DNA from 3 places in the Thalassospira sp. B30-1 genome. Region 1 is predicted to be linked to each of the others. Evidence: predicted binding sites of a transcription regulator. Region 1 holds the regulator's gene; each other region holds the start of a gene.

Evidence for each region. The regulator PhoB, encoded in region 1, activates phosphate uptake and scavenging genes when phosphate is short. The targets are predictions, from matches to a motif close to TNTCATAAAACTGTCA.
Region 2: a site for PhoB is predicted at 1,884-1,899, ahead of ugpB (sn-glycerol-3-phosphate ABC transporter substrate-binding protein UgpB). Genes of this name have one in related genera too.
Region 3: a site for PhoB is predicted at 1,184-1,199, ahead of phnF (phosphonate metabolism transcriptional regulator PhnF). Genes of this name have one in related genera too.

The regions. Positions count from the first base shown of each region.
Region 1 covers NZ_CP065232.1:4,039,954-4,043,234, forward strand. The annotation lists gene IT971_RS18965 (cation:proton antiporter) at 1-1,006, shown strand, start outside; gene phoB (phosphate regulon transcriptional regulator PhoB) at 1,069-1,764, opposite strand; gene phoU (phosphate signaling complex protein PhoU) at 1,782-2,504, opposite strand; gene pstB (phosphate ABC transporter ATP-binding protein PstB) at 2,526-3,281, opposite strand, start outside.
Region 2 covers NZ_CP065232.1:2,086,040-2,089,320, forward strand. The annotation lists gene IT971_RS10105 (ABC transporter permease) at 1-681, shown strand, start outside; gene IT971_RS10110 (ABC transporter permease) at 696-1,556, shown strand; gene ugpB (sn-glycerol-3-phosphate ABC transporter substrate-binding protein UgpB) at 1,999-3,281, shown strand, end outside.
Region 3 covers NZ_CP065232.1:179,791-183,071, forward strand. The annotation lists gene phnH (phosphonate C-P lyase system protein PhnH) at 1-592, opposite strand, end outside; gene phnG (phosphonate C-P lyase system protein PhnG) at 589-1,077, opposite strand; gene phnF (phosphonate metabolism transcriptional regulator PhnF) at 1,210-1,923, shown strand; gene IT971_RS00845 (trimeric intracellular cation channel family protein) at 1,933-2,568, opposite strand; gene IT971_RS00850 (GGDEF domain-containing protein) at 2,845-3,281, shown strand, end outside.

The sequences.
Region 1 (3,281 bases):
CGAATTCCGCCATCAGATCGAAGCCGACATTTCGCCATTTCGCGGTGTTTTCCTGTCGCTGTTCTTCATGTCTGTGGGAATGTCGGTCAATGCCAATGTGGTCATCGGTCAGGCCGGAACGATCATTTTGTGGCTGATCGGGCTTCTGGTCATAAAGGCAGCGGTTCTTTTCGGATTGTCCCTGCTGATCGGCTTTAACCGTGCATCTTCAATTCGGGTCGCCATGAGCCTGGCCGCCGGTGGTGAATTCGCCTTCGTCATGCTTGCACTGGCATCGCAGAACGGGGCGGTTCCGATTGACATCGCCGTGATGCTGATCCCGGTGGTTGCGATTTCGATGGGTCTGACGCCGACTTTGATTTCGCTCGGCCACCGCATCGAACAGAAGCTTCATCCAAAGGAAACCGATCAGCTAAGCGAGATCTCGGATGAAACCGACGGCATTCAGAAACATGTTCTGGTGATTGGTTGCGGGCGCGTCGGCCGGGTTCTGGCCCGTCTGCTGCGCACCAAGGAAATCCCGTTTATCGTTCTGGAATCCGATGCCCAACAGGTTTCGCGTGGCCGAGCCGAAGGTCTGCCTGTTTATTTTGCCGATGGGTCCCGACCGGAAACATTTCGTGCCGCCCATACCGAACAGGCCCATATTGCCGCCGTTGCCATGGGCAACCCGCACGCAACCGAAAAGACCGTCGCCTTGCTGCGACAGCATTATCCGCATCTGAAAATCTTTGCCCGTGCCCAGGACATCACCCATATCGGTCCGCTGTCACGCAGTGGTGCCGATGCGGCCATCCCCGAGGTACTTGAAACCGGTTTACGCCTGTCCGATCACGTTCTGGCGGCCTGCGATATCCCGCAGGAAGATATCGATATCGAAATAGCCAAGTTCCGGCGTGCCGATATGCTGCTGATGAACGAACTTGCCCCGCGCACCGCGCGCCAAAAAACCGAAGACCAGGCACAAAAAACTGCCAAACCGGCAAAATCCAGGAAAAGCACCTGAAACACAAAGACCCCCATCACGAGAATGGGGGTCTTTCGTTTCGTCTTCCAGAATAACCGCAATCAAGCGGCTTCGACATCCAGTGCATAGCCAGCAGCACGAACCGTGCGGATCACATCGCGCGTTCCCTTGACGTCATTCAATGCCTTGCGCAGACGACGAATGTGAACGTCAACCGTGCGGGTTTCGACATAGATATTCGGCCCCCAAACCGCATTCAGAAGCTGCTCGCGCGAGAAAACCCGCCCCGGATGTTCCAGGAAATAACGCAGCAGACGGAATTCGGTTGGGCCAAGATGGATAGCCTTGCCGTTACGACTGACACGATGGGCGGCCAGATCCATTTCGATATCGGAATAGATCAACTGCCCTTGTGGTTGCGCCGGACCGGATCGACGCAGAAGTGCGCGAATACGGGCCAGCAATTCACCAATCGCAAACGGCTTGGTTACATAATCATCGGCCCCGGTATCAAGGCCGCGGATGCGGTCGCCTTCTTCGCCACGCGCCGTAACCATGATCACCGGCAAATCGCGGCTTTCAGGCTTCCGGCGGATCTGGCGGCAAACCTCGATCCCTGACATCACCGGCAGCATCCAGTCCAGAAGGACCAGATCGACATGGGTTTCGGCCAGAATTTTCAACGCTTCGTCACCGTCCCCGGCTTCGACAACCTGCATCCCCTCGCGTTCGAGGTTGTAGCGCAACATGGTTACGATTGCAGCTTCGTCCTCGACGATAAGAACCGTTGGGTCCATCTTCCTATGCTCCAGTGTCACTCATTCGGTTCTACGACGGCAAAGTTCGCCGCGTCATTTTTTGGCCGAGTATCCATCGGCAGGTCTTCGCCCTTGATCCGGTAATAGATCGTTTCGGCAATGTTGGTCGCATGATCGCCAATACGTTCGATATTCTTGGCGATAAACAGCAGATGGGTCGATGCCGTGATGTTACGCGGATCTTCCATCATATAGGTCAGCAGTTCACGGAACAGGGAATTGTACATATCGTCAACTTCCTGATCGCGCGCCCAGACACGCTGGGCCTTTTCCGCATCACCTTCGATATAGGCATCCAGAACGTCCTTGATGATTTCCTGGCACAGCTTGGCCATGTTCGGGATCACCTGAACCGGGCGGATCGGCGGCACCTGGTTAAGAACCTGCGCACGCTTGGCGATATTTTTCGCCAGATCACCGATACGTTCTAGATCGTTGGACAGTTTAAGCGCGGTCACCACCTGTCGCAGGTCATCTGCCATCGGCTGACGCAGGGCCAGAAGACGTACGGCAAAATCCTGCACTTCCTGTTCCAGCGTATCGATACGGTGATCGGAAAGAATGACCTTCTCGGCCAGTTCAGAATCCCGTTTAACGATCGCACGAATGGCGGAAATCAGCTGACTTTCGGCAAGCCCGCCCATCTGCGAAATGATGTTGTTCAGACGGGTCAGTTCTTCGTCAAACGAACTGACGATATGATGTTTCTCATCGACCATCGAAAATACTCCTGCCCGGACTTAACCGAAGCGACCCGTAATGTATCCCTTGGTGCGCTCGTCCTTGGGATTGGTGAAAATCTGATCGGTTTCGCCCACTTCGACCAGCTTGCCGAGATGGAAAAACGCCGTGCGCTGCGACACGCGGGCAGCCTGCTGCATGGAGTGCGTCACGATCACAATGGTGTAGTTCGAACGAAGCTCGTCGATCAGTTCCTCGACCTTTGCGGTTGCAATCGGGTCAAGTGCCGAACACGGTTCATCCATCAGGATGACTTCGGGGCTGACGGCAACCGCACGTGCAATGCAAAGACGCTGCTGCTGCCCACCAGAAAGACCGGTTGCCGGTTCCGGCAGACGGTCTTTGACTTCTTTCAGTAGACCCGCCCGTTCAAGCGAGGTCATGACGATTTCATCGAGCTCGTCGCGCGAATTCACCAGACCGTGAATACGTGGGCCATAGGCCACGTTGTCATAAATCGACTTCGGGAACGGGTTCGGTTTCTGGAACACCATGCCAATGCGCGCGCGCAACTGAACAACGTCGATTGCCTTGTCATAGATATCACGGTCATCAAGCGTTACCTTGCCCTTGATCGTGACACCGTCAATCGTGTCATTCATGCGGTTCATGCACCGCAGGAAGGTTGATTTGCCGCAGCCCGACGGGCCGATAAGTGCTGTGACCTGACGTTCGACAATGTCAAGATTGACATCAAAAAGCGCCTGGTTGTCGCCGTAGAAAAGATTGAGGTCACGGGCCGTCATTTTCGGGCT
Region 2 (3,281 bases), 2.0 Mb from region 1:
CTTTATTGGAACACCTATGTTCGAACGGCGGTGATGTCGATCATGGCGACCGTACTTACGCTTTTGATCGGTTTTCCTGTTTCCTATTACATCGCCAAAGTCATGCGGGGCAAAGGCAAGAATGTTTTGTTCCTGCTATGTCTGATCCCGTTCTGGGTATCAGAGCTGGTGCGGACGTTTGGCTGGATGATTTTGCTGCGCGAAAGCGGTGTGATCAGCAATTTCCTGCAATGGGCCGGGATCGCCGATGGGCCTGTTGAGATGCTTTATAATGATGCCACCATCATGGTGGGGCTTGTATATACGTCGATGTTGTTCATGGTCGTGCCTCTTGTGTCAGTACTTGACAGCCTTGACGACAGTTTGATTGAGGCAGGCTATGACCTTGGCGGAAATGCATTCACGGTGACACGCGATATCGTCATTCCGCATGCCATGCCCGGAATCGCGTCAGGCTGCATCGTTGTTTTCATGCTGACACTTGGTAACTATCTGACCCCGAACCTTTTGGGCGGCAAGGATAGCCTTTGGTTTACCGAGCAAATCTATACACAGTTCATCACGCGGTTTAACTGGGAATCCGGATCGGCATTCGGGTTCCTGCTGCTGGTTCTGTCATCGATGATTGTTTGGATCGGTCTGAAGCTGAGCCGCCAGACACTTTCAGAAACCGTGAGCTGAGGGAGGAAACCGCCATGATTCCGAGCATTCCGCAGCCGCGCTTTTACAAAGGCATTTACGCAGGGTATATCGCTCTATTTTTCATCTACCTTAGTGCGCCGTTGATTGTTGTTGGTGTGTTTGCCTTCAATGATAGCTTGTTCCCGTCCATGCCATGGGAGGGAGGCACACTCAAATGGTTCTTTGGCAGCGACGGTCCGTATATCGGAATATTCAATGACGGCAAGTTGCTGGAAAGCGTTGGGGTTTCAGCCTTTGTCGCATTTTGGGTGACCTTGCTGTCGGTTACTGTCGGAACCTGCAATGCGTTCCTGTTTGAACGTGCGCAGTTTCCGGGAAAAAATCTGCTTTATGTGGTGGCGTTGTCGCCCTTGGTTATTCCCGGGGTCATATTGGGCATATCGATTCTGGTCTTTTCCAATGCCATTGCAAACGGAATTGAAGAAGCGATTGGATGGGATCTTGATTTCCTGCGACCGGGGCTGTTTCTGGTGATTATCGGACAATTTGCCTTTATCACTACGATAACGACGCTGGTGATTTCTGCGCGTCTTCGCAAATTTGACATCAGCCTGGAAGAAGCCGCACTTAATCTTGGTGCAACACGACAGGCAGCTCTTTGGACGGTTACCATCCCATTCCTGAAACCGGCATTGATCGGGGCGGGGATCGTTGCATTCCTGATGTCGTTTGAAAATTTCAACACAACACTGATGCTAGTCGGATCTGATGCGCCGTTGACCATTGCCATGTTTGACCGCCTCAAACAGGGATCAACACCGGTTCTGAACGCGCTGTCCCTGCTGCTTATGGTGGTTTCTGGCGGCTTGGCATTGCTTTCCGTTTTTGTTCAGCGTGACAGGAATTCCACCTGAGATTACAGCGTCAAGATGCAGCGATCCATGTTCGCAAATGAACATTGAACGGGTATCCTTTGGGTACCCGTTTTGCATATGCAAATGGAGTTGTTGCAATGCGTTGTTGCAAGTGCATGACTTTGTAATATTTGTGAAAGTGCCGAAAAATCTGGGGAAATGTTAAATGTGCGCATGTGAAAGACATTAATGCCATTCATCAGGATTGAAAGCCTTTGCAAGCTGTTCGATTTATGAGATGTTCATATGAACATTTGAAGGGGTCGAATACACAATAAAAATCAAAAACTGACAGTTTTTAAGGTCATTTCGCGCATCAAAAGTAAATTTCCGAAAACTGTCACTTGAGGAAACGTCCCCCTCGAATGAAAACGAATGCGTTGTGTCGACCGATCAACAGGCGGTTGGCGCGAACGAGTTTTTATTTGGGAGATAGAAGATCATGTTTCGCAAAACCCTGATGGCAGCAGCAGCTGTGTTCGCACTGGGCGGCACAGCGAATGCTGCGACCGAGATCACCTGGTGGCATGCCATGGACGGCGCACTGGGCGATGTCGTCAATCAGATCACTGCCGACTTCAACGCCAGCCAAGACGAATATCAACTGGTTGCTGTGAACAAAGGCGGTTACGAAGACACGATGACGGCCGGTATTGCTGCTTTCCGCGCGAAAAACCAGCCGAACATCATCCAGATCTTCGATGCCGGTGCTGCAACCATCATTAACGCCAAAGGCGCTGTTAAACCGGTTCAGGACCTTATGCAGTCAAATGGTGTCAAGTTTGACATCAATGATTACATCCCGGGGGTTCGCTACTTCTATGCCGATTCCGACGGCAAGATGATTGGCATGCCGTTCAACAGCTCGACCCCGCTGCTTTATTTCAACAAAGATGCGTTGGCCAAAGCCGGTGTTGAGGTGCCGAAAACCTGGCAGGAATTCGAAGAAATCGCACCGAAGCTGAAAGAAGCCGGTTTCGAAGGCCTTGCCGAGTCACACAGCCCGTGGATCTTCTTTGAAAACTTCATGTCGCGTCACAACCTTCAGATGGCAACCGCCAACAATGGTTATGATAGCACGGATGTTGAACTTCTATACAACAATGACGCGCTCAAAGATCACTGGAAGCACGTCAAAGAATGGAAAGATGCCGGTTATTTCGGTTACTATGGCCGCGCATGGGGCGCCAACCAGGACGCCTTCCTGCAGCAGAAAGCCGCAATGTGGCTCGGTTCTTCCGGCTCGTTCGGTGGTCTGAAAAAATCTGCACAGTTTGAATTTGGCACTTCGACCCTTCCATATTGGGAAGGCGTTGGTGACGCGCCGAAATCGACCTTCATCGGTGGTGCCTCGCTGTTCGCATTCTCTGGCCACAGTGCAGAAGAAGATGCCGGCGTTGCCAAATTCTTCGAGTTCCTGACCAAACCGGAAACCCAGTTCTACTGGCACAAAGAAACCGGTTATGTTCCGATCACCACCGCGGCCTACGAACTTGCCAAGAAAGAAGGCTACTATAACGAAAGCCCGGACGCCGAAGTCGGCATTCAGCAGCTTTCCGAAGAAGGTGGAGAGTGGACCAAAGGTTATCGCCTTGGTTTCTACGTTCAGATCCGTGAAGTCATCTATCGCGAAGTCGACAAGATGATGAATGGTGAAGCAACCATCGATCAAGCTTTTGTTACGATCGAGGAAGAAGGCAATGCGCTTCTGAAACGCTTCCACGA
Region 3 (3,281 bases), 930 kb from region 1:
GGGTGGTGCGCGGAAGGGCGGCGATTTTGCGATCTGCGGCAAAGACGACATCGACACCGCAGGGGAACAGATGATGGTTTTCAGAACGCCATGCGTGGAAGGCAGCGGGCAGGCCGGGCACGGAAAGGTTCTGGCTGTCCTTGATGCCGGGCCCACGCAGGATCATGTCGGCCTTGTCCGATATGTCTTCGACCATCAGGATCAGGGTTGCCGACTGATCGGGATATTCGGCATTGCCAAGCGCCAGATCGGTGATGAAACCAAGATCTTCGCCAAGGTTGACCACGGCAAAATCGGCAGCGGATGGTGTTCCGGTGATCGGGCTGCCGCAATGGAATTTCAGATGGGCATTGGCCCCGTCCGATGCGCAATCAGGTGACAGCCAGATTGTCGTATCCATATCGGCCATCGCCAGCAGAAAGGCGGTTGCGGATTTGTTCAGCCCGACCGGTGCCGGGAGATCAAGCGGCAGATCGTAAATCCGACCGGGATGCGCCATCGCATCAAGAAGGGTGCGGAAAACGGCATTGGACTCAAAGGCGGCATTTTCAAAACCGCGCAGCAATTCGGGGGTCCGTGGTTGCAGGGTCATTCGTCTTCTCCGCGGACAAGGGTAAAGAAATCGACCTTGGTGGCCGCAGCCTTGCGGGCGGCTTCGCGTTTTGCCTCGGCCTGCTGGCGGGCCAGCATGTCGATGAAATCGGACGCACCATCGTCGCGTTGCATGATCGCATCAAACAGGGCGGCATATTGTGCCTGTATCCGGTCGCGCCCCTTGACATAGGCATGACCGACGGTGCCGTCGGACAAAGTGACCGCGCAGCGTGTGACGGTCATTTCGCCAAGGTTGAAGCGCTGCCCGGCCCCACCGGCGCGACCGCGCACCATGACCATGCCGATTTGCGGTTCGCGCAGGTGGCTCCATTGCACATTGGCAAAATGATCGTGCCATTCCTGTTCAAGAATTGCGCGGTTCGTGCGGGCCAGCACCGCCATCCAGCGGTGGCGTGCCTGTGTGGCGGGATCGATGTTCGATCCGTGGTCTGATCCGGATTGCGGTGCGGGTTGCGCCGTCATCTGTTTGATCCTTCTATGCGGGTATCGACAAATTCAAAATTTGTCTAGACGTCTATACATATTCACGTTATAAGACGATTACGCGCGCTTGGCAAAGGCCTTGCGGTGAAAGTTTTGTGAATGGGGATTTCGATGGATTGGGAAGCAGGGCTATCTATCTGGAAGCAAATCGAAAAACAGCTTCTTGCCGATATTGCCAGCGGGGTGTTCGCACCCGGCGATAAAATGCCGACCGAGATGGAACTGGTCCGCCGATTCGGCGTGAATCGCCATACGGTGCGACGCGCGATGTCAGCCCTTGTCGATGCCAATGTCGTGCGTGTCGAACAGGGACGGGGGGCATTTGTTCAGGAACAGATTCTGGATTATCCGCTTGGTGCCAAAACGCGGTTTTCCCAGATCGTATCGGGCCGTCATCGATTGCCGGACAAGAGATTGATTTCGTCTGAAGTCCTGAAAGCCAGTGCAACCATCGCCCAGTTTCTGGATGTCAAACCGGGGACGCGGGTTGTCGAACTGTTTTCCGTGTCGGAGGCCGATGGCATTCCGCTGGCGGTGGCGACAAGCTATCTTCCGGTTGCGCGGTTCGAGGGGATTGTCGAGATATTTACCCAGACAAAATCCCTGACCGAAGCTTTCAAGCATTTCGGGATTGATGATTACAGCCGCAAAACCACCCGCATCAGTGCCCAGTTGCCATCATCACGTGTGGCAAGCCTTTTGAAACAGGCGAAAAACCGGCCGGTGATATCGACGGAAAGTGTTGATGTCGATTCTGCCGGTGTACCGATTGAATACGGGATTACCGCCTTTTCCAGTGACCGGGTGCAGTTGATTGTCGAGTAGTAGACAGGTTCAGTATTCCCGCCCCGGACGGGCCCTATAGACCGGGAAGCTCAGTTTAAACCATATGGCACTTGCGCGCAGGGCGAAGGAACACAGGAACGCGATCAGGGCGACCGGGGCACGGGGAAGCGACAGGATATCGGTTCCGATCACATAGATTGATGCGCCGAGAAGCGCGCAGGTGATGTAAATTTCCGGGCGCAGGATCAGCGGGATTTCGTTACACACCACATCACGGACCATGCCGCCAAATGTGGCCGTGATGGTGCCAAGGATGATGGCAACCAATGGCGATACGCCAAGGTTAAGGCCGATGGCCGCCCCCGTCACGCCAAACATCGCAAGCCCGAGAGCATCAAGCCAGATCAGCGCGACATAACGCCGTTCAACCAGATGGGCGGTGAAATAGGTGAAGACGGCACTGCCGATACAGGTAATGACCCAGGCCGGGTCCCTGATCCAGAAAACCGGTGTGGCGCCAGTGATCACGTCGCGAACCGTCCCGCCGCCGATGCCGGTAAAGGTCGCGATCAAAACGAAGCCGACAATATCCATCTGGCGCCGCGATGCTTCCAGCGCGCCGGTCACGGCAAAAACGGCAACGCCGGTCAGTTCGAGCCAATAAATAATCTGGGTAATTGTCATAATGTCGCTTCAATACCGTTTCAGATATGCAGTCTTATCGGATCGATCTGACTTGCCGGATGGCATAGAATTTCAGTATCACCGATTTTTCAGCATGTTTGGTGCCATCATGCCAAACGTAAGATCGCTTTGGAAAATGTTTTCCCCGTTCGTCTTAAAAAGCCGAGAGCGCGGTCTTATATGCAGCACACGATAAGCCGCATGTCTTAAAAATGACGGCATATAAATCGGGCAATCGCAAATAAGGCTGTCCGTAGGGAAGTGAGAGGATTGACTGTGAAAAGCTTTTCGCAGGTGGGTGTCCGTGTCCAGATCGCGCTGGTCACAGCTGTGCTTGTTGCGGCACTTGCCGGCATCATGAGCTATGTCGTTGGTCAAAGGTCGGCTGACGTTCTGACAAGGCAGATCGGCACTGGTGTGGCCGATGTTGCACTGCAAATGGCAGACGAGCTTGATCGCACGATGTGGACCCATCGCGGTGAAGTCGCGGTTCTTAGTACCTTGCGCGCGATCCGAAACCTGAATGACATTGATCAGGCCAGCGAACTGATCAACCGGTTGCAGCATGAATTGCCAATTTTCACATGGATCGGTGTGGTGGATGCGAATGGCACCGTTGTTGCCGCTACGGGGGATATTCTGGTCGGCAAGGACATTTCGGCACGGCCGGTTTTTGAGTTTGGCCGCAAGGAGATGTTCATTGGCGATGTCCA